Regions from separate parts of the Streptomyces sp. NPDC056580 genome, predicted to be linked through region 1. Evidence: riboswitches for the same ligand, from Rfam matches in the RefSeq annotation. Region 1 holds a riboswitch; each other region holds the start of a gene.
The links. Region 1 has a riboswitch for S-adenosylmethionine ahead of ACFQ9Z_RS16180 (putative leader peptide). Riboswitches for the same ligand answer to the same signal wherever they lie in the genome.
Positions count from the first base shown of each region.

Region 2: it holds a riboswitch for S-adenosylmethionine, as region 1 does, so the genes downstream of both, ACFQ9Z_RS14700 (hypothetical protein) here and ACFQ9Z_RS16180 (putative leader peptide) in region 1, are expected to answer to the same signal.
Region 3: it holds a riboswitch for S-adenosylmethionine, as region 1 does, so the genes downstream of both, ACFQ9Z_RS06370 (aminotransferase class V-fold PLP-dependent enzyme) here and ACFQ9Z_RS16180 (putative leader peptide) in region 1, are expected to answer to the same signal.
Region 4: it holds a riboswitch for S-adenosylmethionine, as region 1 does, so the genes downstream of both, thrC (threonine synthase) here and ACFQ9Z_RS16180 (putative leader peptide) in region 1, are expected to answer to the same signal.

Region 1 covers NZ_JBHTVE010000006.1:475,906-483,690, forward strand. Annotated here, with positions in the region: gene ACFQ9Z_RS16170 (ABC transporter permease) at 1-533, opposite strand, end outside; gene ACFQ9Z_RS16175 (ABC transporter substrate-binding protein) at 537-2,156, opposite strand; gene ACFQ9Z_RS16180 (putative leader peptide) at 2,355-2,486, opposite strand; SAM riboswitch class IV at 2,506-2,620, opposite strand; gene ACFQ9Z_RS16185 (DUF1684 domain-containing protein) at 2,673-3,497, opposite strand; gene ACFQ9Z_RS16190 (LLM class F420-dependent oxidoreductase) at 3,560-4,483, opposite strand; gene ACFQ9Z_RS16195 (NtaA/DmoA family FMN-dependent monooxygenase) at 4,603-6,003, opposite strand; gene ACFQ9Z_RS16200 (LLM class flavin-dependent oxidoreductase) at 6,000-7,106, opposite strand; gene ACFQ9Z_RS16205 (hypothetical protein) at 7,663-7,785, shown strand, end outside.
Region 2 covers NZ_JBHTVE010000006.1:200,078-207,862, forward strand. Annotated here, with positions in the region: gene ACFQ9Z_RS14690 (TIGR03086 family metal-binding protein) at 1-608, opposite strand, end outside; gene ACFQ9Z_RS14695 (hypothetical protein) at 1,011-1,250, opposite strand; gene ACFQ9Z_RS14700 (hypothetical protein) at 1,612-2,676, opposite strand; SAM riboswitch class IV at 2,733-2,842, opposite strand; gene ACFQ9Z_RS14705 (DUF3293 domain-containing protein) at 3,152-3,628, shown strand; gene ACFQ9Z_RS14710 (hypothetical protein) at 3,778-4,116, shown strand; gene ACFQ9Z_RS14715 (hypothetical protein) at 4,965-6,869, shown strand; partial or broken gene ACFQ9Z_RS14720 (helix-turn-helix domain-containing protein) at 7,114-7,254, shown strand; partial or broken gene ACFQ9Z_RS14725 (IS5/IS1182 family transposase) at 7,469-7,697, shown strand.
Region 3 covers NZ_JBHTVE010000002.1:576,975-584,759, reverse strand. Annotated here, with positions in the region: gene ACFQ9Z_RS06395 (NlpC/P60 family protein) at 1-465, opposite strand, end outside; gene ACFQ9Z_RS06390 (NYN domain-containing protein) at 677-2,020, opposite strand; gene ACFQ9Z_RS06385 (hypothetical protein) at 2,058-2,297, opposite strand; gene ACFQ9Z_RS06380 (rhomboid family intramembrane serine protease) at 2,450-3,193, shown strand; gene ACFQ9Z_RS06375 (Lrp/AsnC family transcriptional regulator) at 3,190-3,471, shown strand; gene ACFQ9Z_RS06370 (aminotransferase class V-fold PLP-dependent enzyme) at 3,555-4,925, opposite strand; SAM riboswitch class IV at 5,106-5,222, opposite strand; gene trpD (anthranilate phosphoribosyltransferase) at 5,307-6,371, opposite strand; gene ACFQ9Z_RS06360 (cytochrome bc complex cytochrome b subunit) at 6,495-7,785, opposite strand, start outside.
Region 4 covers NZ_JBHTVE010000014.1:128,228-136,012, forward strand. Annotated here, with positions in the region: gene ACFQ9Z_RS29030 (NADH:flavin oxidoreductase) at 1-316, opposite strand, end outside; gene groL (chaperonin GroEL) at 521-2,143, opposite strand; gene ACFQ9Z_RS29040 (cold-shock protein) at 2,493-2,696, opposite strand; gene ACFQ9Z_RS29045 (ubiquitin-like small modifier protein 1) at 3,140-3,415, opposite strand; gene thrC (threonine synthase) at 3,412-4,695, opposite strand; SAM riboswitch class I at 4,713-4,853, opposite strand; gene ACFQ9Z_RS29055 (glucosyl-3-phosphoglycerate synthase) at 5,011-5,955, shown strand; gene ACFQ9Z_RS29060 (trehalose-6-phosphate synthase) at 6,075-7,493, shown strand; gene otsB (trehalose-phosphatase) at 7,516-7,785, opposite strand, start outside.

The DNA.
Region 1 (7,785 bases):
AGCCCCTTGACTCCGCCGTTGCCGAACGCGGGGAACCACTGCAACCGGAAGGAGAACGTCTCGACGAGCAGCAACCCCACCCAGAACGTCGGGACGGACACCCCAAGCGGCGGCAGTGACAGCAGCAGCTGACGCAGGCCGCGTACAGAGGTGTAGGTGGCCAGCACCGCCAGACCGCCACCGAGGACAACCGCGAGCAGCAGTGCCGCGCCGGTCAGCTGCAGTGTCTGCGGCAGCGCGTCGGCCAGCGTCGAGGTGACCGGGCGGCCGGTGGACACCGAGTCGCCGAAGTCCCCGCGCACCGACCGCCCCAGGTACTCGGCGTACTGCACCGGCACCGGCTTGTCGAAGCCGTACTCGTGCCGCAGGGCGACGATCTGCTTCGGATCGACCTGGCCCGAGTCCATCCCGGCACCGGCCATCGCCGTGACCGGGTCGCCCGGCAGATAGTCCAGCACCAGGAACGAGACCGTGTACGCCGCCCACAGCACCCCGACCGCCTGCGCGAGCCGTTTGATCACATAGCGGCGCACGCGTCAGCCCTTCCAGGTGTCGTGCAGCTGGAGCCGGCTGGAGGCGTCGAAGTCCAGGTCGTGCGCCTTCTTCGACACCCCCAGCTGGGTCTCGAGCTCCACCACCGGCACGTAGTAGGCGTTCTGCACGAGCGACCGCTGTGCCTGGCCGACCAGTTGGCGGCGCTTCGCCGCATCGACGGTCGCGGCCTGTTCGGACAGCGCCGTGTCGAGGGAACTCGCAGGGAGGTGGTAGAAGTTGGCCAGCCTGGTGGAGAAGGAGCTGCGCAGGATGTCCGGGTCGGCCCGGGTCACGTTTCCCCACACCGCGTCGAAGTCACCGGACTGGAGCGTCGGGGCGAACTGGGTGACCTGGAGCTGCTTGAGGACCACGTCGACACCGACGGCCTTGAGCTGCTGCTGGATCAACTCCAACGCGGGCTGGTTGGTGGCCGCGTTGGGGAACCACTTGACGGTCAGGCTCAGCTTCTTGCCGCCCTTGGCGCGGATTCCGTCGCTTCCGGTCTTCCAGCCTGCCCCGTCCAGCAGCGACTTGGCCTTGGCTGCGTCGGACGTCAGGTCCGGGGCGAGGCTGGTGTAGTCGGGCGTGGTGTGGGCGAGGACGCTGGTCGCCGGCTGGGTGCCGGTCGGGAACACGGTGTCGGCGATCTGCCGCCGGTCGATGGCGTAGAGGATCGCCCGGCGCACGTGCGCGTCCTTCAGGGCCGGCCGTGAGTTGTTGAGGCCGAGACCGAATACGACGCCGGGGTTGGCCCGTCTCTGAAGGGTGACCCGGCCGCCCCTGAGCGCCGCCTCGTTGGCCTTGCCGACGCTGCTGATCGCGTCCACCTGGCCGGACTGGAGACTGCCCGCCCGTACACCCGCCTCCGGGACGACCTTGAACACCAGCTGGTCCAGGTACGCCTCGCCCTTCTTGCTCCACCGCGAGGAACCCCACACGTATCCCGTGCGCCTGACGAGGGTGATCGACTGGTTCTGCACGTATTGCTTCAACACGAAGGGCCCGGATCCGATCACCCCGTCGCTGCACTTCTGCTGCGGGGTCTTCTTCACGCTCGCCGACGACTCGATCGCCAGCGAGTGAGTCGAAGTGGCTTGGAGAAACTGGGCGTTGGGCTGTTTGAAAGTGACCTTGACGGTGAGCGGGTCGACGACCGTGGTGCTCTTGACGCCGCTCAGATAGCCCTCGGCGAGCGTCCCCAGGGCGCCGAGCTTCGGCACCGCGTCGAAGTTGTCCTTGACCACCCGAGCGGTCAGCTTCGACCCGTCGCTGAAGGTGACACCCGGGCGCAGATGGAAGGTGAACGTCGTGGTGTCGGAGCTGACGTCCCAGCTCTTCGCCAGCCACGGCACGATCTTGCCGGTTCCGGGGTCCTGGTCCGTGAGGGAGTCCACGATCTGACGCAGCGAATAGATGGTCTCGTTGCTGGCGACCTGCTGCGGGTCCACGCAGCCGGCGTCCGAGCCCACCGCGAAGGTCAGGGTGCCGCCGGACGTGGGCTGCCCGGTGCCGCTGCCTGCGTCGCCGCCGCCCGATCCGCAGGCGGTCAGCAGGACACTGGTGGTCACAAGGGCGGTCAGTGCCGCCCACCGGGAGGTTCTGACATGGGGAAGTGCGGTCACGGAGGGTTTCTCCTACTCGTGTCACCAGGCGCGGGTGTGGTACGGGGCCCGGCCGTACGTGGGCGTGCGGCGCCGGCCGACGCGATGCCGACGCCGGGGGAGCGCTGTGCAGACGGGGATCAGGGGAAAGCGAGGTTCAGGCGCAGACGGATGCGGCCGGGACCGGTGCCGGACTGCGACCAGCGCCGGGAGGGCCCGTCAGACCTGACAGAGACAGCTGGTCGAGCGCTTGAGGTCGATGTGGCGCCGACGCGAGAACCGGGAGAACACGGTGGCGCCGGCGAAGCGGGCGCTGAGGTCACCACCGTGCCGCATGCCGGTCCTCCACATTCCGGGCCCCGGCCACGGGGCCACGCGCTTGCGGGATCGTCGATGATCCCGCCGGGCTTTCACCTGGAGCACCCCACACCGCGTGGGAGGGTTGCCGGTCAGCGAGCCAGGGCTTGACGCTGACACTCAATGCCACTGTTGATCGTACGGAGAGATCTTTCCGTTGGTCAACGGCCGGGGGACGGCTCAGGAGCCGCCGCGCTCGCGGGGGATCTTCTGGCCGGCCTCGATGGCCACCGGCAGCCGGTTCTCGGCCGGGGGCAGCGGGCAGGTGGCCAGGTCCGTGTAGGCGCACGGCAGGTTCGCGGCCCGGTTGAAGTCCAGGAGGACCGTGCCGTCGGCGGCGGGCGGCTCCAGGGTGAGGGCCCGGTTGGCGGCGTAGGTGGTGACCCCGGAGGTCGCGTCGGTGAACAGCACCATCAGTCGGCCCGCGCCATGGCCGGGGAACGCCGTCAGCGACAGCCGGCGCCCCTGCAGTTCGAACTCGACTCTGCCCGGAGCCTCGTACACGTGCTCCAGGCCCTCGACCGCGGCGCCCACGGTGGTCGGTCGTGGCATGTCGAAGGGGATGTAGCGTCCCGTCACGGCCCAGCGCGGGTCGGGGGCGTAGGCGGGAGTTCCGGTGAAGGCCGTGCGCAGCGGCGCGCCCGGGTGCCGGGGGCGCACGATGTCGTGGCCGCCGCGCCTGGCGACCTCGATGACGGCGTCTTTCCAGACGGCGTCGACGCCGCCGCGTTCGGGAAGGACGCCGAAGCGGTGTTCACCGTGCACCGGCGTTCCGTCGACGAGCAGTTCCTCGCCGTCATCGAGGTCTACGACGATCCCGGCGGCGCCGGTGCGCCATGCACCGGGTGCGTCCGGGAAGCGCTGGGGCCGGTCGTCGAGCCAGTGCAGGCCGGTGATCGCCAGGAACCCGTGCGGGGCGGAGAGCCGGGCCTCCTGGGCGCGGTGCCACTCCAGCCAGTTCTCGGCGAAGGTGTGGAAGTCGGTCGTGGTGGCCTCGGTGGTCATGGGATCTCCCTCGTCAGGGGGGACAGGGGCAGCAGGTCGGGCCGTAGGTTCAACCGGCGTGCTCAGCGGGCCAGTTCGCCGAGGAGCCGCCAGGTGCGTCGGCGGTCGGCTTCTCCCGCGATCTCGGTGCTTGAGAAGACGACTTCGGTGGCGCCGGCGTCGCGGTAACGGCGTACCTCGGCCTCGACGGACTTCTCGTCGCCGATCACGGCCAGGTCGGCGGCCCGCCGGCCGCCGGAGAGTTCGATGACTCGGGCGTAGGACGGGATCTGTTCGTAGAACGCGAGGCTTTCGGTGGCCTTGGCCCGCACCGCGTCCACGTCGTGGGTGACCACGCCGGGCACCAAGGCCACGATCCTGGGCGCGGGACGGCCGGCGGCCTCGGCCGCGGCGGTCAGGGCGGGCACGATGTGTTCCGCCAGGGCGCGCGGTCCCGCCAGGTAGGGCAGGATCCCGTCGGCCAGCTCGCCGCTGACCCGCAGCGCCTGCGGGCCCATCGCGGCGACCAGCAGGGGGACACCGCTTTCGGCGCCCGGTACCCGGGCCGGGACCGGGGTGGTCGCGGTGAGGAGTTCACCGTGGAAGTCGGCTGTGCCGGTCTCGGTCAACTTCCGTAGTGCGGTGAGGAATTCACTCAGCCGGGCGATGGGGCGTTCGAAGGGCAGGCCGAAGCCGGTCTCGGTCAGCAGCTTCGTGCCCAGGGCCAGGCCGAGGTGGTAGCGGCCATGGGTCGCGGCCTGGGCGGTCTGGGCCTGGCTGGAGACCAGCAGCGGGTGGCGGCCGAAGACGGGGATCGCGGAGGTGCCGACCTGCAGTCCGGGCACTTCCCGCCCGACGATCGCCGCGAGCTGGGGTGAGTCCGCGCCGAAGGTCTGCCCGAACCAGGCCGACGTGATACCGAACCCCGCGGCCTCCTGGGCCAGCTGAACGGTGGCGTCGACCTGGTTCGGCGCGTCGGACGCGTTGAGCGCTACTCCAACAGTCATGTCAGTCAGAACGGGCGCCGGACGCATGCGCATTCCGGTCCCTGTGTGACAGCTTCTTGTCAGTCATGTGTCCTCAGTCCCTTTGTCCTCGGACGTCAATGGAAGGGCCGTCCCGGTGCTCAGCTCGCCTGCTGCCGGTCCCGCGCGGACCGGTGCGTGAGAGGTTCGCGCAGGCCGAGGTTCTCGCGCAGGGTGGCGCCGGTGTACTCGGTGCGGTAGATCCCGCGTTCCTGCAGTTCCGGGACGAGCCGGTCGACGATGTCGTCGAGGCCGTCGGGGATGAGGTACGGCGTGACGTTGAACCCGTCGATCGCGCCGTGCCGCACGAAGTGGGCGAACTTGTCGGCCAGGCCGGACGGAGTGCCGACGTGCCCGCGCTGCGGGCCGAGCGCGATGACGGTCTCGCGCAGCGACCAGCCGTGCGCCTCCGCCTTGACCCGCCATTCGGCCACGACCGCGCGCGGGTCGGCGTTGCGCCGGGCGCCGAAGGAGCCGTCGTTCTCGGTGACCACCGGATCCTCCTTCGGCAGGGGCCCGTCGGCGTCGCGGTCGGACAGGTCGATGCCCCACAGCAGCCCGGCGATCCCCAGCGCCGTTGCCGGCGTCACCTGTTGGAGCCGGATCCAGCGCTTCTTCTCCTGGGCCTCCTCCTCGGTGGCGCCGATGATGATCTCGGTGCCGGGCAGGATCCGCAGGTCGTCGTCGGGTCGGCCGACGGCGCGCAGCCGGGTTCGGATGTCCTCGGCGAAGGCCAGCGCGTCGTCGAAGTCGTTGCCGTGCGCGGAGAAGATCACGTCGGCGTTGCGGGCCGCGAAGTCGCGTCCCTCGCCGGAGTCACCGGCCTGGAAGATCACGGGATGCCCCTGGGCGCTGCGCGGCAGGGTCGGGGCCAGGTCGACGTCGAACTGCGGTCCGCGGTGGCGTACGCGATGTACGGCACCGGGCACGGACCACTCCCGTGCACCCGAGGAGTCGGCGATCGCACCGTCCTCCCAGCCGTCCCAGAGCGCGCGGGCCACGGTGAGGAACTCCTCGGCGCGCCGGTAGCGGTCGGCGTGGTCGAGGTAGCCGCCGCGGCGGAAGTTCGCGCCGGTCCAGGCGTTGTCCGTGGTCACCACGTTCCATCCGGCGCGGCCTTCGGAGAGCAGGTCGAGGCCGGAGAGACGGCGGGCGAGGTCGGCGGGCTCGTTGAACGTGGAGTTGGAGGTGGAGACCAGGCCGATGTGGCGGGTGACCGCGGCCAGTGCCGCGAGCTGGGTGATCGCGTCCGGCCGCCCGGCCACGTCCAGATCGTGGATCCTGCCGTCGACCTCGCGCAGCCGCAGCCCCTCGCCGAGGAAGAACGCGTCGAACAGGCCCCGTTCGGCGGTCTGGGCGATCCGGCGGAAAGAGGCCGGGTCGATCTGGGAGCCACTGTCGGGGGCTGACCAGATGGTCCAGTGGTTGACGCCCTGGAAGAACACCCCCAAGTGCAGCTGGGCGTGCGGCCGGGGGACGTCGAGGGGATCGGTGCGGGTCATCGGACGTCCTCCTGGGCGGCCACGGCAGCGGCGGCGAAGCGATTGGCGGGGCGCTCCAGACCGAGGGTCGAGCGCAGAGACGTACCGGGCAGCGGGCGGGCGACGAGGCGCCGCTCGGACAGGGCAGGCAGCACGAGACGGGAGAGGACGGGCAGGTCCTCGTCCAGCACCAGCGGATGCAGCCGTACGCCGTCGACGTGACGGCTCAACTCTGCGAGGACGAACACCAGTTGATCGGCGGAACCGATGTGCCGAAGCCTTCCCCGGTCCCTCCACGGCGCGTGCCGCTCCAGGTCGGCGACGCGCTCGGAGGCCGTGACCTGTGGGGTGTCCAGTGCCACCTCGACCTCGGCGAAGACACGGGGCGCATCGGCGCCGGCAGCGGCCGTGCCGACCGACGCGAGGTCGCGTCCCTCGACGAGAGCGACGTCGAGCTGTGCGGCGGGAACCCGGTCCGGCCGGCCCAGGACGACAAGCTGCCCTTGCGGCGGGCGCGGCACGATCGCCGGGCCCTTGACGGCATACGTCTCGCCCGTGAAGTCGATGTAGTGCAGCCGCTCGCGGTCGAGGTAGCGGCTCGTGGCCACGGACCGGATGACCGCATCGTCCTCCCACGAGTCCCACAGGGCGCGGGCCACCTCCACGCCGTCCTGGGACTCCCGGACCCGCGCGCCGGCGTCGGCGATCAGCGGCCGTCCCCAGGCCCGGGCCGCCTCAGGATGCTCCTCCTCCGCCACCACCCATCCGGCGCGCCCCGCGGAGATGTGGTCCAGGGACGCCAACTGGCTGGAGACATGGAAGGGTTCGGCATACGTGACCGGGACGACGGGCGCGATCCCGATGGTGCTCGTGGACGCCGCGATGAAAGCCGCCCGCTCCACCGCACCCATACGGCCCACCGGATCCGGTGAGGCGCCGGGTGGCAGCACTCCGTCATCAAGGGTGACCAGGGTGAACCCGGCGTTCTCGGCGACGGCGGCGACCTGGGCCACACGGCGCGGGGTGAGCAGCTGATCGGGGGAGTGGGCGGCGCGGCGCCAGGCCGCGGGGTGGGCACCGTCGCCGTCGATCTCCAGGGCGAGGCGCAGGGCGGGGCCGGTCAATGGGGTTCCTTCCGGGAACACGACGACTCGCGGCCACAGGGCCACGACGAGACCGCCGGCGGGACGGGCCGGCGGGGGTCAGACGCCTACGGAAGGACAGACGGCGGAGGAGGTACGGCAGTAGTCGACATGCCGCCGGGTGATGAGCCGCGCACCGGTGCACGCACCGCGCGGCGCCGCGCCCAGTACGTGCATCAAAGCCTCCACCGGTCAGGAACTTTGCCGTTCAACGTACGTCGCCCGCCCCTGTGGGTGTCAAGGCCGAGCACGGCGGAGGGGCACCTCGTCCGCTGGGACGCATGGTGGACGCATGTTTCCCGTTGTGCTTTGATCCGGGCCATGGAGACCACTGGCGGGGCACACACGGTGCTGCTCGACCCGTTCTGGGTGAGCCGCCGCGCCGACCAGTTCGACCAGGTCTGTCGCTGATCACCGTTCGACGGCTCGCCATCTCGTACTTCTCTCTCTGCCTGCAGCCTTCTCCCGTCCTCGACCAGCCGCTCTCCGGGCGTAGCTGTGAGACGCCCGCATCAGCCCTGCCGTGAAGGAAACCTCCATGGCCCGGTCCACAGCCCTGCCTGTCATCGACTTCTCCCACCTCCACGCCCCGGGCGCGGGCAGTGACGCCTTCCACGTCGAACTCCGCTCCGCCGCCCCCGGAATGGGCTTCGTCCATGTC
Region 2 (7,785 bases), 280 kb from region 1:
CGTGCCGGCGTCCTCCCCATTCGGTGCAGCAGTCGCATTTGGGGGGAGGAGTTGTTAGCGAGCACGCCGTCGGGAGCGGCAAAGAACCGATGAGTTGTTTCTGCAGCGGTGGGCGTTTCCGGCAACCCTGCGTAGATCGCGTCAAGATTTTCTTCGATCCACGCCACGAGGCTGCCATCGAGGGCGTCGTCCAGGTTGACAGCCCGTGCGAGGTCCCAGGTGTGGACAGCGCTGTCCGTGACTCTCAGGGCAAGTGCCTGCTGGCCGGACACCGGGCCCAAGGGATAGTCCAGAACCCGCTGAAGAGCACCGGTCTCCCCGAACGCATGGGCACACTCGCGTACGGACAGGGCGTACGCGCCAACCGGATCCGTGCCCAGCGCGTCGGCGTCCCGCAGCCGCAGGAAAGCGGCGGCGCCACCGCCATGCAGCAGACTCACGTAGTTGAGGTTTCCGCGAGTCATGTGGTTGACCAACTCCCGCACGTTCCACTCGGCGCAGGGAGTTGGCCAGGTCCACTGCTCGGATCGCACTGCTCGCAGCTTCTGTTCGAACTCGGCGCTGGACCCGAGGAACCGATCGATGAGCCCCTCAAACACGTTGACCATGTGACCCAGCATGCTCGCTTCGGGCAGCCGGGTCCGGCGGGTATCGGACGTCAAGGTGGAGCTCTCGGTCCACCCGCCACCCCAGCGCCTACCAGGCATCGCCACCTGGAAACGGGGCCGTAAGCGAAGAGCCGGGTCTCTGACCTGCGGCCGTGCAATCGATCAATGCTGCGACCTGCGACTTAGCTGTCGGTGGTTGTCAGCGTTGATCGTCGTTGAGCACCCCCGCACGGCCCAGAGACGGCCCCGAGCGGGAGGGCTAAGACAAGGACGACTGGACGACTGTTGGCCACTTAGCGTGCCCGACGGGTCGGCACGGTCCCTGCGACTCTCCACGGCTACGCTGACGCGGGAACGCCCCGCAGCGCGTGGCTGCGGAGCGTTCCTAGCGCCTAGTGGCGTTTAGTCGACTGCCTGCCCGTTGCCCGTGCCGCCCCTGCAGGTCCCGGTGCCGGGGTTGGCCGGGTTGGGGGTCCAATCGACCGTTCCGCCGCCGTCGGTGCACTCACCCGGGGTGAGGGCATTGATGGCGCCCTGGCTTGGGGTGAGGTTGGCGGCGGTGGCGGTGGCGGCACCTGTGAGGCCGAGTCCGGCGAGGGCTGCCGTGGCGATGCCAGCGGCGAGGATACGTCGAATGCGCATTCGGTTCCCCTTTCACGGATTGCCTTGATTGGGGCACTAATCAGCTTGATGTTCATCCATGTGGGTGGCACGTCACGTTGGGCCGTTCGGGTGACATAGCTGTCGGATGCGGGGTCGGTGGGGCGACCCGCCGGACAGCACACCTAGGTCGGCGTAGCGACTTTGGCCGGGAGTTTCAATGACCGAGTCAAGGCTGCGGCCGCCCTCCACTCGTGAGGGCGGCGCCTCGTCCCGGAGGTCGTCTGTGCCTCAGCCGACGAAAGCCAGCCACGACGGCGGGCGCGCCGACCGATCGGGTGCGCGTGTGTCTAGCTGCAGCCCTGACGGCCTCAGCCACGCTGCTGGTTTCGGGGCCTCGGGGTTACAGCATGGTCAGAGGCACGTGGCAGCGTGTCCAGTGGACGCTCCAGTCGCCGTCGAGCGGGGTGTAGCCGGCCTCCCGCACCCGTTCCGTCGCCTGTTCCAGGTGGCTCCGCAGTTCGTCGAGACTGCCGCTGCCCAGCTTCTGGCTGCCAGCGTCCAGTTCCAGCTGGAGGTACATGACGTGGTCCTCTCCCCGGTGCTCCGCACTGAACTCAACGGTGTAGAAGCCGTTGCTGCCCTGGCTGTAGATGGACACATAGTGCTGCGTGATCTCGTCTGGATCGAAGCCGTACTCTTCGAACACTTCAAGGGTTTCGTACGGCGGGTCCGTGACGTCGCAGGAGCTGCACCACCACTGGATCTGCCACGGACCGTCCGGGGCCCACCCCTCCTTTTCCAGCCTCGCCTGGGCGAGTTCGGTGAGGGTGGTGAGCGTTTCGAACCAGTCTCTTTCGATGCCCGCGGTGATGTCGCCGCCCAGGTGATGGGCCGACTCCGTCCCCGTTCCTTCGGCGAAGTCGTCCACGACCGTCAGAACGCAGCCGGTGTCCTCCTGGTACTCCACCTTCGCGTACCGCCGCTTGTCCGCGTCTCCCCGGTGAATGCCGGGCATGCCGGCCCCCGTTCGGGCCTCTGTTCCGTCGGCCTCCTCGCCTTCCGCAGACACCGGGTCCGGGTTCCGGGGCCCGACGGGTGCGTGCCGGTGAGGATTGAGGCAGACCGACTCCAACCGGGCCTTTCCGATACGGCTGCTGATCAGCGATCCGGGAACATGCTCCCCCTGACTGACAGCACGTACCTGAAGGGGTCGGTCCTCGCCGCGGTAGAAGGCGATGTCGAATCCGCTGTCGAGCCACTCGTCGAAGATCTCGTCAGTTCCAGGCCGACCGGAGCCGCTCGCCTCAGCCGTGCAGAACAGCGCCCGGGCAGCGTCGAGGCCGGTGGTCACCAGTCCCGCGCGGTCCGGCTCTGCGACTGCGGACATGGCGGGTCCGGGCGTCGGCTCAGGCTTCTGGGCCTGTCGCCCCGTCGGCACTGCGGGGATCGCGTCGGAAACGGGCACGGGCGGTCAACCCTCCGGAGTCGATGGACCCCGGTAGTGCACACCCGCACCCCGGTGATCTGCGGTTTCCCAACGCACCGCGCGCTGGGCTGGTCGTCCTCCGGGGCATCCGCGGCAAACGGGATGTCGTCCAGCAAGCCGGGGCTTGACGCTGGAACTCGTGACCGGGCGCGAAGCTAACACCCGTCTGGATCTTGCACAATGTGATCCACAACGCTTTACCCCTTGAGCGGTGGTGTGGCAACATTCCGCTCGGTCACGACGCCGATCGCGCCGAAGACTGGCTCCCACAGCCGTGTGGGACCGAGCACCGATCTCCCTGCCGGTGGGTAAGGGGGTCCTTCGTTCACAGGAGGCCCTCATGCAGGTCACTGACGCTGCGACCACACCCCAGAACTGGGAACTCTTCCGGCGGACGGTCGTCGATATCCGATTCCCGGACCGGACGGTACGGGTCGAACCGTGTCCGCAGGGCATGGCCCAGGATCCTTTCCCTGAACTCCTGGGACCTGTCGGCACCGCCGCCCTCCACGTCGTCACGTCGTGCGACCTCCACGGCCGTCCCACCCTCGCCGAAGACAACGCCCGCACCCAGGCCCGGCTCCTCGACGAGCTCGACCGGCGAGGGCTGGCGCCCGCTGCGGGAGGCGATGCGCACGGCACCCACATCCAGCAGAGCGTCGCGATCGCCGGCCTGAACGACTCGACGGCGCGTGAACCGGGGCGGTGCTCCGGCCAGGACGCGGTCTTCGCCTGGACCCCCGGCGCCCGGTCTCTGCTGTCCTGCGACGGCGGCGCAACGGACATAGGCGCCGTCCTCGTGCGTGACGCTATTGGGGCCATCCCCGCGGGTGCGGGGAGCAAGCGAAGGGCGCCTGGAGGGGCTCCCGCAGCTCCTACAGCACCGCCGCCCGCCGGGCCAGAGACAGCGCCGGTCAGTCCGCCCGTCTGAGCAGCGGCCGGCCATCGGAGGACAGCGCACGTCCATCGCTGCGTGATGCATACGCACCCCCTGCGTGCGGGCCGTCCGACTCGACATCCGAGTCCGGCGACCCGTGGCGTACCCCCGAGAAGCAACCACCTCGAGCCAGAAGGAACCCCATGGCCACGAACCGACAGATGAGCCGCGCCGACTACGAAACCATCTCCGCGGCCATCGCTGAATCCGACGACCAGGACTTCGACGCCCGCCGACACATCGCCTTCAACCTCGCCGCCGCCCTCACCGGGACCTCGGACCGCTTCGACCCCGTGCTCTGGCTGACCCAGTGCGAGGTCGGGCCAGTCTCCCCGGCCGACGTGGCGGGCTGGACGAAGCGCCTGGAACTACGCGTGCTCTCCATCGGCAGGCGGCGCCGCAACAGCCTCAACATGGGCTACACCGATACGGAGCAGTACATCGACGCCGACGACAACCCCCTGGATCTGGAGCACAAGTAGGGACCATCCCCCCGGGCGGGGAGCAGAGGTCGCCGCCCGTCTCCCTCAGCTCTTGCCGCGGGGGCCCGTTGTGACGCATGTCGGATCAATTGTTCGATGGCCCGGCGGAGGCCGCGCTGGAGGGCGTCCTCTATCCGCTGTTCGGCGAGATCTGGCGTGTCACGTCCTTGATCACCTTCTCCGACGCGAGAGCGGCCGCGCTGAGTACGGAGAAAACACGCCACGGGCGTCGTCCCCTTCGCTTAGGGCGGCGCCCGACGGGCCTCCTGAACGACTCGTCGGCCCCAGTTATTGCCAGACCGGGCCTCGCGTCTGCCTCCGACCGACAACCTGGCTGGTCGCCCGCGGCTCGCGGACCGTAGCGGTACGAAATTCGACCGCTTGGCGACGTTAGTGGCAAGCACACGCCTCCACGGCATCGGCCGAGGAGCCATCACACAGACTTGAGGAGTGCTGCTGTGGTCCCGCCCTCGCGATGCCCGCACTGCGCCGCATCACTCGAAACCGAACTACCGGCGGGTGTCGGGGCCTCGCCTGAGTCCCGGCGGCATCCGGTGACCAGCCGGGTCTTGCACGTCATCGTCCACGAGGTGTGCCCCGAGCCGTCGCTGTACGCCTGCCCCGACTGCGGGGGCCGCTGGCCGCGTGGAAGGCCTGCCTCGGCCGATCCTCTGCGCAGGCGTGTCCTGCCCTATCTGCGGGTGCGGAAGAGGAGCGCCGTACGCATCCGTCCATCCCGCCAGACGACGCCCCACAAGGAGAAAGAGAACCCCGTGCCCCTCGAAGACACCATCGGCTCCTCGTACGCCCGTGTCTAGCGCAACGGGAGCTCTGGCACCTACTCGATCGTGGTGATCTCGGAGCAGCCCGGCAACGCCGACACCCTTGAGGCGCTCAACCTGCCGGACCTGCCTTCCGGCAGTGTCCCTGGAGCAGACCCGGAGATCGACGACTTTGTCTGCGACGCCGCCGAGGAGGTGCTCCTGGACGCCTCCTATGAACTCACCTCAAACTGGCGAGCCGAAAACGGCTGCTACCTCGTCGGCGTCGCCATCCCCGACCGGGTCTTCGAGGAGCAGGATGAGCGACTCAGGGCGGCGGCCGCGGCCGTTGAGGGCCTGAAGTCGCTCGATCGGACCGAGGTCGAAACCCTGTTCGAAACGGCCGAAATCACTCCCGACGGGGACCTCGGCTCGACCTACGAACTCGAAGAATGGCTGGAGAAGGAGGTCAACGTGGCCTTCTACCGGACCATGCACGGCCGCCTGCTAGCACGCCCCGTCGACCGCTTCGAGCGGCCCAGCACCAAGCTCTTCAGCGCCCGCTTCAGATCGGCGACGCTGGTGTCGGTGTTCCCCAACCCCCGCCCGGTGCAGGCCGTCGTCGATCAGCCGCAGGGCGACTTCGATGAATCGGACGACGCCTTCGAAGACGAGGACGGACGAGCCTCGCAGCGAGCCGATGGAAACGGGGACAAGGATGCCATCCTGCCGCTGAACGCGAACGCGGATGTCTCCTGGCCACCCGTACAGCGCCTCAACCCCCGCAGAGCACGGCAGTTCCTCCTGGCAACCGTGTACGACAGGGACCCCGCGGAACTGCGTCGGTACGACCAGTTGCTCGTACGAGGACATGCCCTCGCCTTCTACGCGGGTGCCGGCCCGGACCCCCGCGAACTGATCATCCGGCACTACGGCGGTCCCCGGCCAAGGGTCCTTCCCGTCCAACCGCCGCAGACCTTGGGGGAGGGTGACGACGCTTACAGGCTCGTGGCCATCTACGAAGGCCCCGCCCTCTTCCGGAAGGGCTGGCGGCATGCCGTCTCCACCATGCCGCTCGAGTCGTTCCTGACGGTCTGTGTGTCACCAGTAGACGGCGAGGAGGCGGAATATGCGCTCTGCGTACGAGACGGGGCCCTTCAACTGCTGAAGGACCAGGGGCCGGCTCAGGACGCGGTGACCGTGCTGGGCACCTACGAGCCAGGGAGCGACCCGATGGCCCTCGCCCTCGCCGCGGTCCCGGACCTTCTTGCCTTCCCGCCCACGGCCACCGTCGACATCTCGACCTCCGCCCCGCACACCGTGGCCGACGCCATCCGCTTCACCGCCAGCCCCGCAAAGAACACTTGGGAGGAGCTGTACGGAGAGGACTGGGACGACTACGAGTGCGCGAACGAGGACTTCATCCGCCGACACGACGACCTGATACCGCTGCGCCTCGACGTCAACGGCACACCGCACCTTGCCGCCACGGTCGACGGTGACTGGGTGGTGATCCCCGCGGACGACGAGGAGATCCAGCTGAACCGTAGCTTCCTCGAGGTGCTCTACGACTTCGAGGGCGGCGGCATCTCCAGCGGCCAAGGAAACCAGAGCATAGGAGAGGTACGACCGGGCCTCAACGCATACTGGGAGGACTTCTCCGAGGAGAACTGGGACAGGGATCTCACGTTGGCGAGGGGAGACCTGGTCAATTTCGCCGTCGAACAGGCGGGCAGCTCCCGGTTCGTAGCCAACATCGTCCACGCACTGATCGGTGGCCTCGATGAAACTCCCGAGACCGCTTTCGAGAGGGATCTCGAAAACTACGAGCACGTCACGGTATTCGCCGGCTTCGAACCAGACGACGGGGAAGGCCTGACGTTCTTCCGTGCACTTGGTGACCGCTACGGTGACGAGTCGGCGGTCCGCAGGCGCATCGACGAGTACCTCGCCGAGGTCGCACGGCCGGACAACGGCCGTCTGAAGGGCTGACCATGCCATCCGAGAGGCCCGCTACCGGGTCTATTCGCAGTGCGCCGGGCTTCAGCCCGGTGGTGAAGCGAATCTTTAGCCTGTTCTGACCTCGGATCCGCACTGGTCACCTCGGCCGTCAGAGTGGCCGGTTCTGCTGCTCGATACACTGCTTCATGATGCTGAGCGGCGCACCGCCGACCGACCCGGTGAAGTACGAGCCGGACCATAGGGGTTGCGCCTGCCAGTACGTATCGTGACCCGCGTGCATCTTCGGTACAGCTTCCGCTTGTACCCGAACACTGCTCAGCGCACGGCGTTGCCGAGGGCGTTCGGGTGTGCGCGGGTGGTCTACAACGACGCTCTCAGGGCCCGGGAGACCGCTCGCAGCGAGGGGCTGCCGTTCCCACTCATACGCGCTGGACTTGTCGGTGGCGGGACCTGACCTTCCCGGTCGGCGCGCGGCAGGCACCGTCAAGGCCAGCCGGCGAGTCGGAGTGGACCGCGCCGCGGCCGAACCGGGCCGACGAACCAGCCTGAGCAGCCCGACCAGCTCCACCTCTTCGGCCTTCGAGACCTGGTTGTGGTCTTGAAGGCCGACGTCGTCGTGTGGGGTGCAAGTGGATGTCGTTGCGGCCCACGGGCCTGGGGAGGTCCCGGCGGAGACGGTGCCGGTGGCGCGGCAGCGCTCCTGAGGGGAAGCCTGGCGCTCCGGCTGCTGGGCGAGTTGGGCCGCTGTTCCGCGACGAGGAGTTCACGCATCCCTTCCCCGCGCGCGGTCGGCCTGCCTGGTCGCCTGCCGGGCCGGCGCTGGTGCCGGTGCCGCGGTTCGTGGAGGGGCTGACCGATTCGGTGACCGGCGCGACGCCGTGGTGAACTGCTGAGATCCCCGGCCGTGGTCCGGTCCACCCCCGTCCGGCAGACCCGGCCCGGTCTC
Region 3 (7,785 bases), on a different contig from region 1:
GAGTTGGCGCTGCTTGTCCTGGATCTTCTTCAGCGCCTCGACCTGCTGACCGCTCAACTGGTCGAGCGTGGACGCCTTGTCGAGGTAGTCGTCCGGGTCGGCGGACAGGAAGAGCTGGACCGAGGGGTCGATGCCGCCGGAGCGGTACTGCGCGGTGGCCAGCGAACCCAGGCCGTCGCGGAGCTTGTTCAGCTCCTCCTGGCCCCGGGCCACGTTGTCCTGGATGGTGGAGATCTCCTTCTGCAGCTTCTGCTGCTTCTCCTTGGCCCCGTTGTACTTCTCGGTGGCCTGCTCGGCCTGCTCGTAGAGCTTGTCGACCTTCGCCTTGACCTCGTCCTTGCCGAGCTTCTCGCTCGGGGCGGCGTTGGCGGCGTTCGCGCTCAGCACGACGGCGGCCGCGGCCGCGGTGGTGAGCACGGTGACACGCGTGCGGCTGGGTTGCTTGGGTCGACGGTGGGACGCCACGAGGGACGATCTCCTTCTTGTGAGTGATCACCCGTTCGGAGGTTCGAGCCAGACCCTAGTGACCCAGTTGTGATCAGTTCAAATCCCTGCGGCAAAAAACCCGGTGACGCAACGCATTCTTTGCACACAACTCACGTGCGGTGATGCCGGATTGACACTACGTTGCGTGACGATACGTCCAATTCGGGCAATGCATATGCGTATTGCACGTTCAGGACAGTCGCTTCAGAAGTACCGCAGAGGCCACCGGACGGGCACCGGCGCGCGCGACCCCGTCGGCCACCTCCCGGTCGGTCGAGGCGACGATGACCGGACGGCCCGGCGGCTCGGCGCGCACGAGCTGCCGGATCAGCTCGTCCGCCGTGACGCCCGGCTTGGAGAACAGCACCCGCACCCCGCGGGGCGGCGCGAGCAGCACCGGCGCGACCAGTTCGGCGCCGTCGAAGACGCAGGTCACCTCGGCGCCGGTCTGCGCGGCGAGCGCGGAGAGCTGACCCAGCAGGCGCAGCCGCTGCTTCTCCAGCGGCATCTGCGGATAACCGGTCTTGGTGACGTTGTAGCCGTCGACCACCAGATGCGCCTGCGGCAGCGCCAGCAACTGGTCGAGGATCGCCGGGTCGTTCTCGGACAGCGCCCGGGCCGCGATGTCCTTCGGGGTCATCCGCCCCGGTTCGACCGCGTCCACGGTCTCGGCCGGCCGCACCGAGACCGGCGGCAGGGCGAGCTCGCGCCGCAGGCCCTGGGCGGCGTCCAGCAGGGTGTCCAGCAGCAGCCGCACCCGCATGTCCTCGACGCTGCGGCCCTCGCGGGCCGCCCGCCGGGTGGCCTCCAGCGCCGCCTCGACCTCGCCGAGGCGCGCCTTGAGCCGCCGCGACTCGCTCTCGGCCGCCGAGAGCTGCGCCTGCCCCTCGGCGCGCACGGCCTCGGTCTCGCCCCGGGACTTGCGCAGCGCGGCCTCACCGCGCTTGACGTCGCTGAGCGCGGCACGCAGCTTGCGGTGCAGGGACTCCGCTTCCCTCTTCGCCGACTCCGCCTCGGCGCGCAGCCGTTCGGTCTCGGCGCGGGTCTGCTCACGGGCCTGGGCGAGTTCGGCGCGCAGCCGCTCGAGTTCGGCCCGGCCCTCCTCGTCGGCCCGCTCGGCGTCGGCGCGCTGCGCCTCCTCGCCGGCCGCGGTGACCAGCTTCACCCAGCCCGCGGGCCGCAGTACGTAGGCCGCGGCCGCCACTTCGAGCGGGTCCGCGGCCGGGGGCGGCGAGCCGGAGTCGAGGGCGCCGGAGAGTTCCGGCTGCGCCTCTCTGAACTTCTCCCCGATCCGCTGCCGGAACAGCCCGTCGGTCTCCAGCGCGGCCGCCATCGCGTTGCCGGCGAACTTGGCCCGGCGATTCGGGGCGAACCGGGCGTACTGCCGCAACTGGGTGGGCAGTTCCGTCACCGTCAGCAGGCCGAAGGCGTCCGAGACGATCTGCACGACCCGCCGGCGCACGCCGTCGGGCATCGGACGGTCAAGCACCTCAGCGGTGCCGTCGCCCGGCCCCCCGCCTGCGGTCTCCACCATCCGTCACACCCCAATATCCGTCCGGGGCCCGCTCCGCTCAGGAGCCGGCGCCCGGCCTGTCCACGAGTTCCACCTGGTCCACCGCGTTGCACCAGCGGCAGCGGACCGACTCGATGGTCTCACTGACCACCTCGCGCTCCTCGACCGTCGGCTCTCCCGCGAGGTCCAGGTGAACGTACTCGACGACCTTCGACGAGCGGGTCACGTCGAAGCGGGTGAGGTTGCCGCAGAGGGCGCAGCGCCATCGTGTCGTGGCGGTCGGCAGGGGAACCGTCATCGTGGCTGTTCGCTTCCTTCTCGGTCGGTGCGCGCCGCTCCTCGACGCGTGTGGCTCGTAACCCTACGGCCTGGCGGTCGCTCGCCGCCCGCCCGTCCACGGCGGCGAGGCGGTCTGTGTGCTTGCGTCCCCTTACGTCATGCTCTGTAGTCATGATCCGCACCTGGGGCACGGCGGCCCGCGGAGCGTTCCGGGCGGTCCGGGGCGTCTCCGCGCCGATGACGTACGTCCTCCTCGTCCTGTGCACCCTGATCTTCGTGCTGAGCCCGGCCTCCGGACTCACCCCGGCGTACGGCTCGGGCGGGGCGCTGTTCGCGGCGCAGCGGGCGTACTTCCGCCACTGGGGCGTGGTCCCGGCCGAGCTGTTCGACCCGTCGGTCCGGGCCGCCCTGACCCCGGCCACCGCCCTGTTCGTGCACGGCAGCTGGGTGCATCTGCTCGGCAACATGCTCTTCCTCTTCGTCTTCGGGCTGATGACCGAGGAACGGATGGGCCGGGTTGAGTTCACCCTCTTCTACGTCGGCTGCGGGTACCTGGCCCTGCTCGGCTACGCGGCCGCCAACGCCACCTCCGGACAGTCGCTGGTCGGCGCCTCGGGGGCGATCTCGGCGGTCCTCGGAGCGTTCCTGTACCTGTTCCCCCGTGCCCGTGTGACCAGTCTCCTCCCCTTCCTGTTCTTCCTGCCCCTGCGCTTCCCGGCCTGGGTGGTGCTGCCCTTCTGGGCGGCCCTGCAGTGGCTCGCGGCGGGCCGCTCCGGCCAGGGCCCGGGGGTGGCCTACCTCGCCCACCTGATCGGCTTCGGCCTCGGCTTCGGCTACGCGCGGGTGCGCTACGGGCCGACTACTAGAGTGAAGTCCGCACCGGCCCCGGCACCCGAGGGAGAGAACCTGCCGTGATCACCGCGATTGTCCTCATCAAGACCAGCGTGGACCGGATCCCCGAGATCGCGGAGCGGATCGCTTCGCTGGATTCGGTGAGCGAGGTTTTCTCCGTCACCGGCACCTACGACCTCATCGCCATGGTGCGGGTGCGGCAGCACGAGGACCTGGCCGACGTCATCCCCGGGCGGATCAGCAAGATCCCCGGCGTGGAGGCCACCGACACGCACGTCGCGTTCCGCACGTACTCCCAGCACGACCTGGAGGCGGCGTTCGCGATCGGCCTCGACTCGTGAACGCCGGCTCCTAGGGTCCGGCACGCCAGGCGTCGCGGGCCCGGCGGGCATCGTCAGACAGGCCCTGGGGGTCCGCGCCCGACTCAGGCCTGGTCGCGCACCGGCACGCAGCGGCCGTCCTCGGTGCGGTACCGCCACCGCGCGCCGTCGCGGACCAGTTCCCGCACCGCGTCGACGAAGCGGTCGACGTGCTCCTCGGGGGTGCCCGCCCCGAAGCTGACCCGGACGGCGTTCAGCGACTTCTCGCCGGGCGCGGCCTCGGGCGCCCCGCACTCGCCCTGGGTGCCCGGGTCGCCGCCCAGCAGGGTGCGGACCAGCGGGTGGGCGCAGAACAGGCCGTCGCGGACGCCGATGCCGTACTCGGCGGAGAGCGCGGCGGCGAAGTGGGAGCTGTTCCAGCCCTCGACGACGAAGGAGAGCACACCGACCCGCGGGGCGTCGTCGCCGAACAGCGAGAGCACCCTGACCTCCGGCACCTCGGCGAGACCCGCCCGGACCCGGGCGAGAAGGTGCTGCTCACGGGCGACGAGGGTGTCCCAGCCTGCCTCGGTGAGCGCCTTGCAGGCGGAGGCGATGGAGTAGGCGCCGATCACGTTCGGGGAGCCGGCCTCGTGGCGCGCGGCGCTCTCGTGCCACTCCACGTCCACGCCCCCGTCGGTGCGCCGGGTGACCCTGCGGCTGGCGCCGCCGCCCGCGAGGTACGGCTCGGCCGCGACCAGCCAGTCGGACCGGCCGGCCAGCACGCCGGAGCCGAAGGGCGCGTACAGCTTGTGACCGGAGAAGGCCACCCAGTCGACGTCCAGGTCCTGGACCGACACCGGGTGGTGCGGGACGAGCTGGGCGGCGTCCAGGACGATCCGGGCCCCGTGCGCGTGGGCCGCGGCGGCCAGCTCGCGCACCGGCCACAGCTCGCCGGTGACGTTGGAGGCGCCGGTGACGCACACCAGGGCCGGGCCGTGCGGGTCGCGGTCGGCGAGGGCCCGCTCCAGGGTCTCCACGGCCCGCCGCGGGGTGCGCGGCGCGTCGAGGACGGTCACGCGCGCGTCCTGCCACGGCAGCAGGGAGGCGTGGTGCTCGGTCTCGAAGACGAACACCTCGCAGCCGGCCGGCAGCGCGCGGGCGAGGAGGTTCAGGGAGTCGGTGGTCGACCGGGTGAAGACCACCTGGTCGCTTCCGCGGCAGTCGAGGAATCGGGCGACCGTCCGGCGGGCGTTCTCGAACAGGTCGGTGGAGAGCTGGGAGAGGTAGCCGGCGCCGCGGTGGACGCTGCCGTAGTAGGGCGCGTAGGCGGCGACGTCGTCCCAGACGCGCTGCAGGGCGGGGGCGCTGGCGGCGTAGTCCAGGGCGGCGTAGGCGACCTCGCCGCCGGTCACGAGCGGGACGGTGACGTCCCGGCCGAGGACGGGCAGCTCGTCACAGGCGGTCTTGGCGGCGGCAGCGGTGGGTGCGGACATGGTGAACTCCCGTGAGGCAGGCAGGGATCACCGTGCGAGCGGTACGGCTCCAGCACGGCGGAAAGGTGAAAGGGGTATGCGGAGGCGGGGCTCGACGCCCTATCGCATTCGCTTGCTCACAGAAGGCTCCCTCGACGACCAGGACCCCTGGTCCCGCGCTCCCGCAGGAGCCGCGCGAGGGGTCCGCGCTTGCCGTGGACCTCGCTGCCCACGGCCTGGTCCTCACCCGGGGCACCCCGCCACGGACGGAGGGTTGCCGGACAGCCGGCCGGGGCCGCATGGCTGTCGCTCATGACCTGGTTCAGTATCCTGCCACACGATCTACGGTGCGCAAGGCGCGGTCCGCCATCCGGACCGCGCCCCGCGTCGCACCGGGCGGGGTCAGGCGTTGCTGGCCGCCACCCACCGCTCCAGCGTCCGCCCGGCCGCCCCGGAGTCGATCGACTCCGCCGCCCTCGCCATGCCCGCGCGGAGCTGCTCGGTGAGCGGCTCGTCGGTCGGCCGCAGGGCGACCAGCGCCGCCGCCGAGTTCAGCAGCACCGCGTCCCGCACGGGACCGTGCTCGCCGTCCAGCACCCGCCGGGCCACCTCCGCGTTGTACGAGGCGTCGGCGCCGCGCAGCGCCTCCACGGGGACCAGGTCGATGCCGGCGTCCCGGGGGTCGAAGCGCTCCTCGGCGACCTTGCCGTCCCGGACCACCCACACCCGGGACGTGGCGGTGGTGGTCAGCTCGTCCAGGCCGTCGTCGCCCCGGAACACCAGGGCGGAGTTCCCGCGCTCGGCGAGGACCCCGGCCACGATCGGCGCCATGCGCGGGTCGGCCACCCCGACCGCCTGGGCGCGCACCCGGGCAGGGTTGGTCAGCGGGCCGAGCACGTTGAAGGTGGTGCGGATCCCCAACTGACCGCGGGCCGCGGCGACATGGCGCAGCGAGGGGTGGAACTTCACCGCGAAGCAGATGGTGATGCCGGCCTCCTCGGCCACCTCGGCGACCCGCCGCGGGGTCAGGCCGAGGTTGATGCCGAGCTTCTCCAGCACGTCGGAGGAGCCGGAGGCGGAGGACGCGGCGCGGTTGCCGTGCTTGACGACCTTCGTGCCGGTGCCGGCGACGACGATCGACGACATGGTGGAGATGTTCACCGTCTTGGCGCCGTCGCCGCCGGTGCCGACGATGTCGACGGCCGGCCCGGGCACCTCGATCACGTTGGCGTGCTCGTACATGGTCCGTACCAGTCCGCTGATCTCCTGCACCGTCTCGCCCTTGGCGCGCAGCGCCACCATGAACCCGGCGATCTGGGCGTCGGTCGCCTCGCCGCGCATGATGAGGTCCATCGCCCAGGCGGTGTCGTCGGCGGACAGGTCCCGGCCGTCCAGCAGCCCGTTCAGCAGGGCGGGCCAGGAACGGCCCGCCGCGGTGTCGCCTCCAGCGGGGGTCACAGCGCTCATAGCCGCTCCTGGGTGTCGTCGCAGAACAGTGTGCTCCCACCCTATCCAGCACCGGACACGGCGAAGGGCCCCGTCCGTAAGCCGGACGGGGCCCTTCGACTGTGGCGTGGCGACGCTCGGGGATCAGTGGTGGCCGTGGCCGCTCGTGATCTCCCGGTACTCCTCGACGGTGGCCTTCGGGATCTGGTTGTCCTCGCCGTAGTAGGCGTTGCTGAGCTTGGCGCGCAGCTTCTCGGACCCCTTCACCTTGCGCTCGACACCGTTCTCGTCCACCGTCGGGCCGATCTCGGCCGGCTCGTACTGGTGGTGCGCGGTGAGGGTGTGCAGCTGCTCCTGGCTGAGCGGCTCGTGGACCTCGATGAACTCACCGTGCGGCAGGCGCTTGATGATGCCCGTCTCGCGGCCGTGCAGCACCTTCTCGCGGTCCCGGCGCTGCAGGCCGAGGCAGATCCGCTTGGTGACGATGAAGGCGATGACCGGTCCGGCGAAGAAGGAGATCCGGACGAACCACGTGACCGCGTTGAGCGACAGGTGGAAGTGGGTGGCGAAGAGGTCGTTGCCACCCCCGACCAGGCCCACCATGTACACCGTGACCCAGGCGACGCCGAACGCGGTGCGCGTCGGGGCGTTGCGCGGGCGGTCCAGGATGTGGTGCTCGCGCTTGTCGCCGGTGACCCAGGACTCGATGAACGGGTACACCGCGATCGCGGCGAGCACCAGACCGAAGAGGACCAGCGGGATGAACACGCCCAGGACGAGCGTGTGACCCCAGAAGTTGATCTCCCAGCCCGGCATGTAGCGGACCAGACCCTCGGCGAAGCCCATGTACCAGTCGGGCTGGGCGCCCGTGGACACCTGGTCCGGCCGGTAGGGGCCCATGGCCCAGATCGGGTTGATCTGGGTGACCGCGGCGATGGCCGCGATCACGCCGAAGACCAGGAAGAAGAAACCTCCGGCCTTGGCCATGTAGACCGGCAGCAGCGGCATGCCGACGACGTTCTTCTCGGACTTTCCGGGACCCGCGAACTGCGTGTGCTTGTGGTAGAAGACCAGGATCAGGTGGCCCACCATCAGGCCGAGCATGATGCCCGGCAGCAGCAGGATGTGGATCGAGTAGAACCGGGCCACGAAGTCGTGGCCGGGGAACTCGCCGCCGAAGAGGAAGTACGAGATGTACGTGCCGACGATCGGCATCGACAGGATCGCGCCCTCGGTGAAGCGCACACCGGTGCCGGAGAGCAGGTCGTCCGGGAGGGAGTAACCGGTGAAGCCGGTGAACATGCCCAGGACGAACAGCAGGAAGCCGAACAGCCAGTTGATCTCACGCGGCTTGCGGAACGCGCCGGTGAAGAACACGCGCATCATGTGCACGAACATGCCGGCGAGGAAGATCAGCGCGGCCCAGTGGTGGATC
Region 4 (7,785 bases), on a different contig from region 1:
CGCCCGCCTGGTGCACGGCCTCGGCGACCTTCGCCCAGCCGGCGAGCTGCTCCTCGCCGTGGAACCGGGGCACCCGGCTGCTGCCGCCTGCGGACTCGTGGCCGACGTAGGTGCCCTCGGTGACGATCAGGCCGACGCCGGCGGCGGCGCGCCGGGCGTAGTAGGAGACCACGTCCTCGCCGGGGACGCCGCCGGGGGAGAACATCCGGGTCATCGGCGCCATCACGATGCGGTTGGGGACGGTCAGACCGCCCAGGGTGATGGGGCGGGAGAGGATCTGGGCCGCGCGGGAGGCGGGGGGCGGCGTGACGGTCACGTGGGGACTCCTCGGTGACGACTCGGTTGACCGATTGGTATGTGCGCACGCATTGTTGCAGCTCCTTAAGGAACCTCCCAGAGGCGGTGGCGCATTCCGCCGGCGGCCGAGCGGAGCTGTGATCCAGGACACGCCCGAGGGCGGCATCCCCTGCCTGTGGCAGGGGATGCCGCCCTCGGAAAGGACAGGCCGATCCGCGCGGGATCAGAAGTCCATGTCACCGCCCGGCATGCCGCCCGGAGCGGCCGCGGCGGCCTTCTCCGGCTTGTCGGCGATGACGGCCTCGGTGGTGAGGAACAGCGCGGCGATGGAGGCGGCGTTCTGCAGCGCGGAACGCGTCACCTTCGCCGGGTCGATGATGCCCTCGGCGATCATGTCGACGTACTCACCGGTCGCGGCGTTCAGGCCGTGGCCGACGGTCAGGTTGCGGACCTTCTCCACGACGACGCCGCCCTCGAGACCACCGTTGACGGCGATCTGCTTGAGCGGGGCCTCCAGGGCGAGCTTCACGGCGTTGGCGCCGGTCGCCTCGTCACCCTCGAGCTCCAGCTTCTCGAAGACCTGGGAGGCCTGCAGCAGGGCCACGCCACCACCGGCGACGATGCCCTCCTCGACGGCCGCCTTGGCGTTGCGCACGGCGTCCTCGATGCGGTGCTTGCGCTCCTTGAGCTCCACCTCGGTGGCGGCGCCGGCCTTGATGACCGCGACACCGCCGGCGAGCTTCGCCAGGCGCTCCTGCAGCTTCTCGCGGTCGTAGTCCGAGTCGCTGTTCTCGATCTCGGCGCGGATCTGGTTCACGCGGCCCTGCACCTGCTCCGAGGAGCCGGCACCGTCCACGATGGTGGTCTCGTCCTTGGTGACGACGACCTTGCGGGCGCGGCCCAGGAGGTCCAGGGTCGCGTTCTCCAGCTTGAGGCCGACCTCCTCGGAGATGACCTCGCCGCCCGTGAGGATGGCGATGTCGCCGAGCATGGCCTTGCGGCGGTCGCCGAAGCCCGGGGCCTTGACGGCGACGGACTTGAAGGTGCCGCGGATCTTGTTGACCACCAGGGTCGACAGGGCCTCGCCCTCGACGTCCTCGGCGATGATCAGCAGCGGCTTGCCCGACTGCATGACCTTCTCCAGGAGCGGGAGCAGGTCCTTGACCGAGGAGATCTTGGAGTTGGCGATGAGGATGTACGGGTCCTCGAGCACCGCCTCCATGCGCTCCATGTCGGTCGCGAAGTAGGCGGAGATGTAGCCCTTGTCGAAGCGCATGCCCTCGGTGAGCTCGAGCTCCAGGCCGAAGGTGTTGCTCTCCTCGACGGTGATGACGCCTTCCTTGCCGACCTTGTCCATGGCCTCGGCGATGAGCTCGCCGATCTGGGTGTCGGCGGCGGAGATGGACGCGGTGGAGGCGATCTGCTCCTTGGTCTCGACGTCCTTCGCCTGCTCCAGCAGGGCGGCGGAGACGGCCTCGACGGCCTTCTCGATACCGCGCTTCAGAGCCATCGGGTTGGCGCCGGCGGCCACGTTGCGCAGGCCCTCGCGGACCAGCGCCTGGGCGAGCACGGTCGCGGTGGTCGTACCGTCGCCGGCGACGTCGTCCGTCTTCTTGGCGACTTCCTTGACCAGCTCGGCGCCGATCTTCTCGTACGGGTCCTCGAGCTCGATCTCCTTGGCGATGGAGACACCATCGTTGGTGATCGTGGGGGCGCCCCACTTCTTCTCGAGGACGACGTTGCGGCCCTTGGGGCCGAGCGTCACCTTGACGGCGTCCGCGAGCTGGTTCATGCCGCGCTCGAGGCCGCGCCGCGCCTCCTCGTCGAACGCGATGATCTTGGCCATGTGAAGTGGTCCCTCCAGGACTGGGGGTGATTCCTTCGGACCGCGCCCGCGCCCGCGACGGACGGCTCGCCGGCCGCGTGGTTCCTTGCCCCACTTGGCCTGCGGGCCTCACCGACCCGGTCCTCACTGTCACTCTCACCTTCAGAGTGCTAACGCCAATGATTAGCACTCGGCATGGTCGAGTGCAAGCGCCTTCGGGGTTGCGGGGCACTGTCGGCCCCCGCGAACAAGGGGGCGCGCGCGGCCCGGACGCGCGGGCGCCCCCCGCCCCGGCGCGCGCGAGGGCGCGCCGGGCACGGCGAAGGGCCCGCACCCTGTGCGAGGTGCGGGCCCTTCGTGCAAGAAACGTTCAGGCGCTGAGGCGAACCATGTCGGCCTGCGGGCCCTTCTGGCCCTGCGAGATCTCGAACTCCACCCGCTGGCCCTCTTCCAGGGTGCGGTAGCCGTCCATCTGAATGGCGCTGTAGTGGACGAATACGTCCGCACCACCGTCGACCGCGATGAAGCCGTACCCCTTCTCCGCGTTGAACCACTTGACGGTGCCCTGAGCCATGCCTAACTCCCCTATTACTGGCCCTTGCACAGATCCGCACTTCGCGGACCCGGGTCAGACCTCACCCCCCATTGGCCGGGGGCGTGCGCCGGAACGCGTCGACCGCCGCTGAATGTATCTGCCCAACTGCCGTCTGCAACAGGTCAATCGGACGAGAAATATGGACGCGAACGGTCCGGAATGTAGCGTGAATTCGCCCGAATTCAGGGCAAGTCGGGCCCCATAAAATACGCAAAAGCCGCAGAGAGAGCCCGCACTTTGGCTGCTTCTTGTCGGGTGCACCGCGGCGAATCCAAGGTTCCCGGCCCACGATCCGGGGGCAGGTTCCCCAACTCTACCGTGCTCAATCACACTGAATGGCCCCCTCCGTTTCTCTCACGGTGGAGGCCATTCAATGAACGATCGGCAACTGGGGTTACCGAAGGTAATGATCGGGCATTCGGTCAGCCGCCGGCGACGGCCGGAATGATCGAGACGCCGGCGCCGTCCGGCGTGGCGGTCTGCAGGCCCTGCTCGAAACGGACATCGTCGTCGTTGACGTACACGTTGACGAAGCGGCGCAGCTTGCCCTGGTCGTCCAGCACCCGGGCGGCGATCCCGGTGTGGTTCTCCTCCAGGCTCTCGATGACCTCGGCGAGGGTCGCGCCCTCGGCCGCGACCTCGGCCTGCCCGCCGGTGTAGGTGCGCAGGATGGTGGGGATGCGAACGGTCACGCTCATGCGAGGCCAGCCTCTCGGAAGGAGTCCAGGTTCGGGCGGATGGTGGCGGTGAGGCCGGTGCCGGCCACCGCGTCCAGGGTCTTGAGGCCGTCGCCGGTGTTGAGGACGACGGTGGTCTTCGCCGGGTCCAGGAGCCCGTCCTTGAGCAGCTTGCGGGTGACGCCGACGGTCACGCCGCCCGCCGTCTCCGCGAAGATGCCCTCGGTGCGGGCCAGCAGCTTGATGGCGTCCACGACCTCCTCGTCCGTCACGTCCTCCACCGCTCCGCCGGTGCGGCGCGCGATGTCCAGGACGTACGGCCCGTCGGCCGGGTTGCCGATGGCCAGGGACTTGGCGATGGTGTTCGGCTTCTGCGGCCGCACGACGTCGTGGCCCGCCTTGTACGCGGTCGACACCGGCGAGCAGCCCTCGGCCTGGGCGCCGAAGATCTTGTACGGACGGTCCTCGACCAGGCCCAGCTCGATCAGCTCCCGCAGACCCTTGTCGATCTTGGTGAGCTGGGAGCCGGAGGCGATCGGGACCACGATCTGGTCCGGCAGCCGCCAGCCGAGCTGCTCGCAGATCTCGTACGCCAGCGTCTTGGAGCCCTCGGCGTAGTACGGCCGCAGGTTGACGTTGACGAAGCCCCAGCCCTCGCCGGCCGGGTCGCCGATCAGCTCGGAGCAGAAGCGGTTCACGTCGTCGTAGTTGCCCTCGATGCCGACGAGTTCGCCGCCGTAGACCGCGGCCATGACGACCTTGCCCTGCTCCAGGTCGTGCGGGATGAACACGCAGGAGCGGAAGCCGGCCCGGGCGGCGGCGGCGCCGACGGCGCCGGCCAGGTTGCCGGTGGAGGAGCAGGACAGGGTGGTGAAGCCGAAGGCGCGCGCGGCCTCCAGGGCCTGGGCGACGACACGGTCCTTGAAGGAGTGCGTCGGGTTGCCGGAGTCGTCCTTCACGTACAGGCCGCCGCTGACGCCCAGCTCGCGGGCCAGGTTGTCGGCCTTGACGAGCTTGGTCCAGCCCGGGTTGATGTTGGGCTTGTCGGCCACGTCGGCGGGGACGGGCAGCAGGGGCGCGTAGCGCCAGATGTTCGCGGGGCCCGCTTCGATGCGCCGGCGCAGCTCTTCGGCGTCGTAGCCGGAGAAGTCGTATGCGATCTCCAGCGGGCCGAAACACTCCTCGCACGCGAAGACAGGTCCGAGGGGTACCCGGTGGCCGCACTCGCGACAGCTCAGGGCAGCGGCGGGGCCGAGGTCGACGGCGGGATTGCTGGTGCTTGCAACTGTCTGCACAGCCATGGAGGCGAGGCCCTTTCTCCTCATCTTCCTCACGACGCATCTCGCCGTGAGACGGATTTGGCACCTTCCCTGGCCGGGAGCCTCGCGATGACGAGTGCGGCTCAGGGGGGTTGCCGGGGCTTCATCGGGCCGTGTCCCTCTGCCCCTCTGGATGAGCGGTATTCGGTTGTGAACGCCGGGCGACCCCCGACATGCGATGGTCATCGGCGTTGTTCAAGACTGTAACCGACGGCCGGGACAGTTGAGATAGTCGTCCGAACCGCGAGATGCATCACTCCCGTCAGGTGTGATCACGAAAGTGAGGAGCCGCAGACCGTGCTGGAAGAAGTCGAGCGCTGGCTGGCCACCCGCTCCTGGTCCGTGGCCGACCGTCCGCTGCACGGAGTCCTGGCCGCCAAGCAGCGCACCGGACTGTCCGTCTCCGTCGTCCTGCCCGCGCTCAACGAGGAGGAGACGGTCGGCGAGATAGTCGCCGCCGTCCGCCGGGACCTCATGCGCCGGGCCCCGCTGGTCGACGAACTGGTCGTCGTCGACTCCGGCTCCACCGACCGCACCGCCCAGGTCGCCTCCGCGGCCGGCGCCCGGGTGGTGCACCGCGACGCCCTCCTGCCGCGCATACCGGCCGTCCCCGGCAAGGGCGAGGTGCTGTGGCGCTCGCTGCTGGCGACGAGCGGGGACATCGTCTGCTTCGTCGACGCCGACCTGCGGGAGTTCTCCTCGGACTTCGTGCTCGGCATCGTCGGCCCGCTGCTCACCGACCCGGACGTCGACCTGGTCAAGGCGATGTACGACCGCCCGCTCGGGGGCGCCGCCGGGCAGGGCGGCCGGGTCACCGAGCTGATGGCCCGCCCGCTGCTGAACATGCACTGGCCGCAGCTCGCCGGTTTCGTGCAGCCGCTGGGCGGGGAGTACGCGGCCCGCCGCTCGCTGCTGGAGCAGCTTCCGTTCCCGGTGGGCTACGGGGTGGAGCTCGGCATGCTGGTGGACGCGCTGCACCTGGTGGGCCTGGACGCGCTGGCCCAGGTGGACGTGGGCGTGCGCAGGCACCGGCACCAGGACGGGCAGGCGCTCGGCCGGATGGCCGCGGCGATCTACCGCACCGCCCAGCTCCGGCTGGCCCGCGGCCACCTGGTGCGACCCTCGCTCACCCAGTTCGAGCGGGGCGAGGACGGGTTCGAGCCGCGCACCTACCCGGTGGACACCGAGGAGCGGCCGCCGATGGCGGAGATCGCGGAGTACGCGCACCGCAGGGTGGCCTGAGCGGCCGCGCGGGCGGTGCGCCGGGCGGCGCGGCGGACGCGGAAGAACGGCTGTATACAGCCCCCTTCCCGGGCGGAGCGTACGTTTGAGCGTTTCCGGGCCGGGCTAGGTTGAGAGTCATGTCTTCCACGCACGCTGCTGAGGTGCTGGTCGCGTCCAACCGCGGCCCGGTTTCGTACGAGGTGCTCGAGGACGGCTCGCTGCGCGCCAGACGGGGCGGGGGCGGGCTGGTCTCGGGGCTGTCGGCCATCGGGCCGGACACCAACGCGGTGTGGGTCTGCGCCGCGCTCGGCGACGGCGACCGGGAGGCGGTACGGCGGGCGGGCGGCGGCCTGCTGCCCGCCGAGGACACCGCCGGGCAGCGGGTGCGGATGCTGGACATCGACGCGGCCGTGCACCACGACGCCTACAACGGCATCGCCAACTCGGTCCTCTGGTTCGTCCACCACATGCTCTACCAGACCCCGCTGGAGCCGGTCCTCGACGCGGAGTTCCGCCGCCAGTGGGCCTCCTACCAGGCGTACAACCGGGCGTTCGCCGAGGCGCTGGCGCAGGAGGCGGCCGAGGGCGCCGCGGTGCTCATCCAGGACTACCACCTGGCCCTCGCCCCGCGCATGCTCCGCCAGCTCCGCCCCGATCTGCGCATCGGCCACTTCTCGCACACCCCCTGGGCCCCGCCGGACTACTTCCGGCTGCTGCCCGACGACATCGCCGCCGAGCTGCTGACCGGCATCCTCGGCGCGGACCGGGCGGCGTTCCTGACGCAGCGCTGGGCGGACGCGTTCACGGACTGCTGCCACGCGGTGCTCGGACCCGGCATCCCGTCCGGGACCAGGATCGGGGTGCACGGGCTCGGAGCGGACGCCGACTTCCTGCGCGAGCGGGCGCACCGGCCGGACGTGGACGAGCGGATGGCGGCCCTGCGCGCGGAGGTCGGCGAGGGGCGCCGGACCATCGTCCGGGTGGACCGCACCGAGCTGTCCAAGAACATCGTGCGCGGGCTGCTGGCGTACCGGCAGCTGCTGGAGGCCCGTCCCGAGTGGCGCGAGCGGGTGGTGCACATCGCGTTCGCCTATCCCTCGCGGCAGGACCTCGAGATCTACCGCGACTACACCGCCGAGGTGCGGCGGGTCGCGGAGGAGATCAACTCCCGCTACGGGACGCCCGGCTGGACGCCGGTGGTGCTGCACGTCAGGGACGACTTCGCCCGTTCCCTGGCCGCGTACCGGCTCGCGGACGTGGCGCTGGTCAACCCGATCCGGGACGGCATGAACCTGGTCGCCAAGGAGGTGCCGGTCGTCTCCGACGAGGGGTGCGCGCTGGTGCTCTCGCGGGAGGCCGGGGCGTACGAGGAGCTGGGCGAGGACGCGATCGTGGTGAACCCGTACGACGTCGTGGGGACGGCGGAGGCGCTGCACGCCGCGCTGGGCCTGTCCCCGGGCGAGCGGGCCGAGCGGTCGAAGAAGCTGGCGGCCGCGGCGACCGCGCTGCCGCCGCAGCGCTGGTTCCTTGACCAGCTCGACGCGCTGACCGGCTGAGGAGTCCGGCGGCGCGGCCGCGTCAGCCGAGCCTCGCCGCCAGTGCGCCCAGGAGCGCGACCACGCCCTGCGGGCCGTCGACCACCAGGTCGGCCCGTTCGGCCAGTTCCGTGACCTCGCTGCTGCCGCTGCAGACCAGCAGGCCGGGGACGCCCTCGGAACGCAGCTCGCTCACGGCCGCGAAGGCGGGGAGGTCGCCGAGGTCGTCGCCCGCGTAGAGGACGGACCCGGCGGCGGTGCGGCGGACGTGGTCGAGGAGGGCGACGCCCTTGTCCATGCCGGGCGGGCGCAG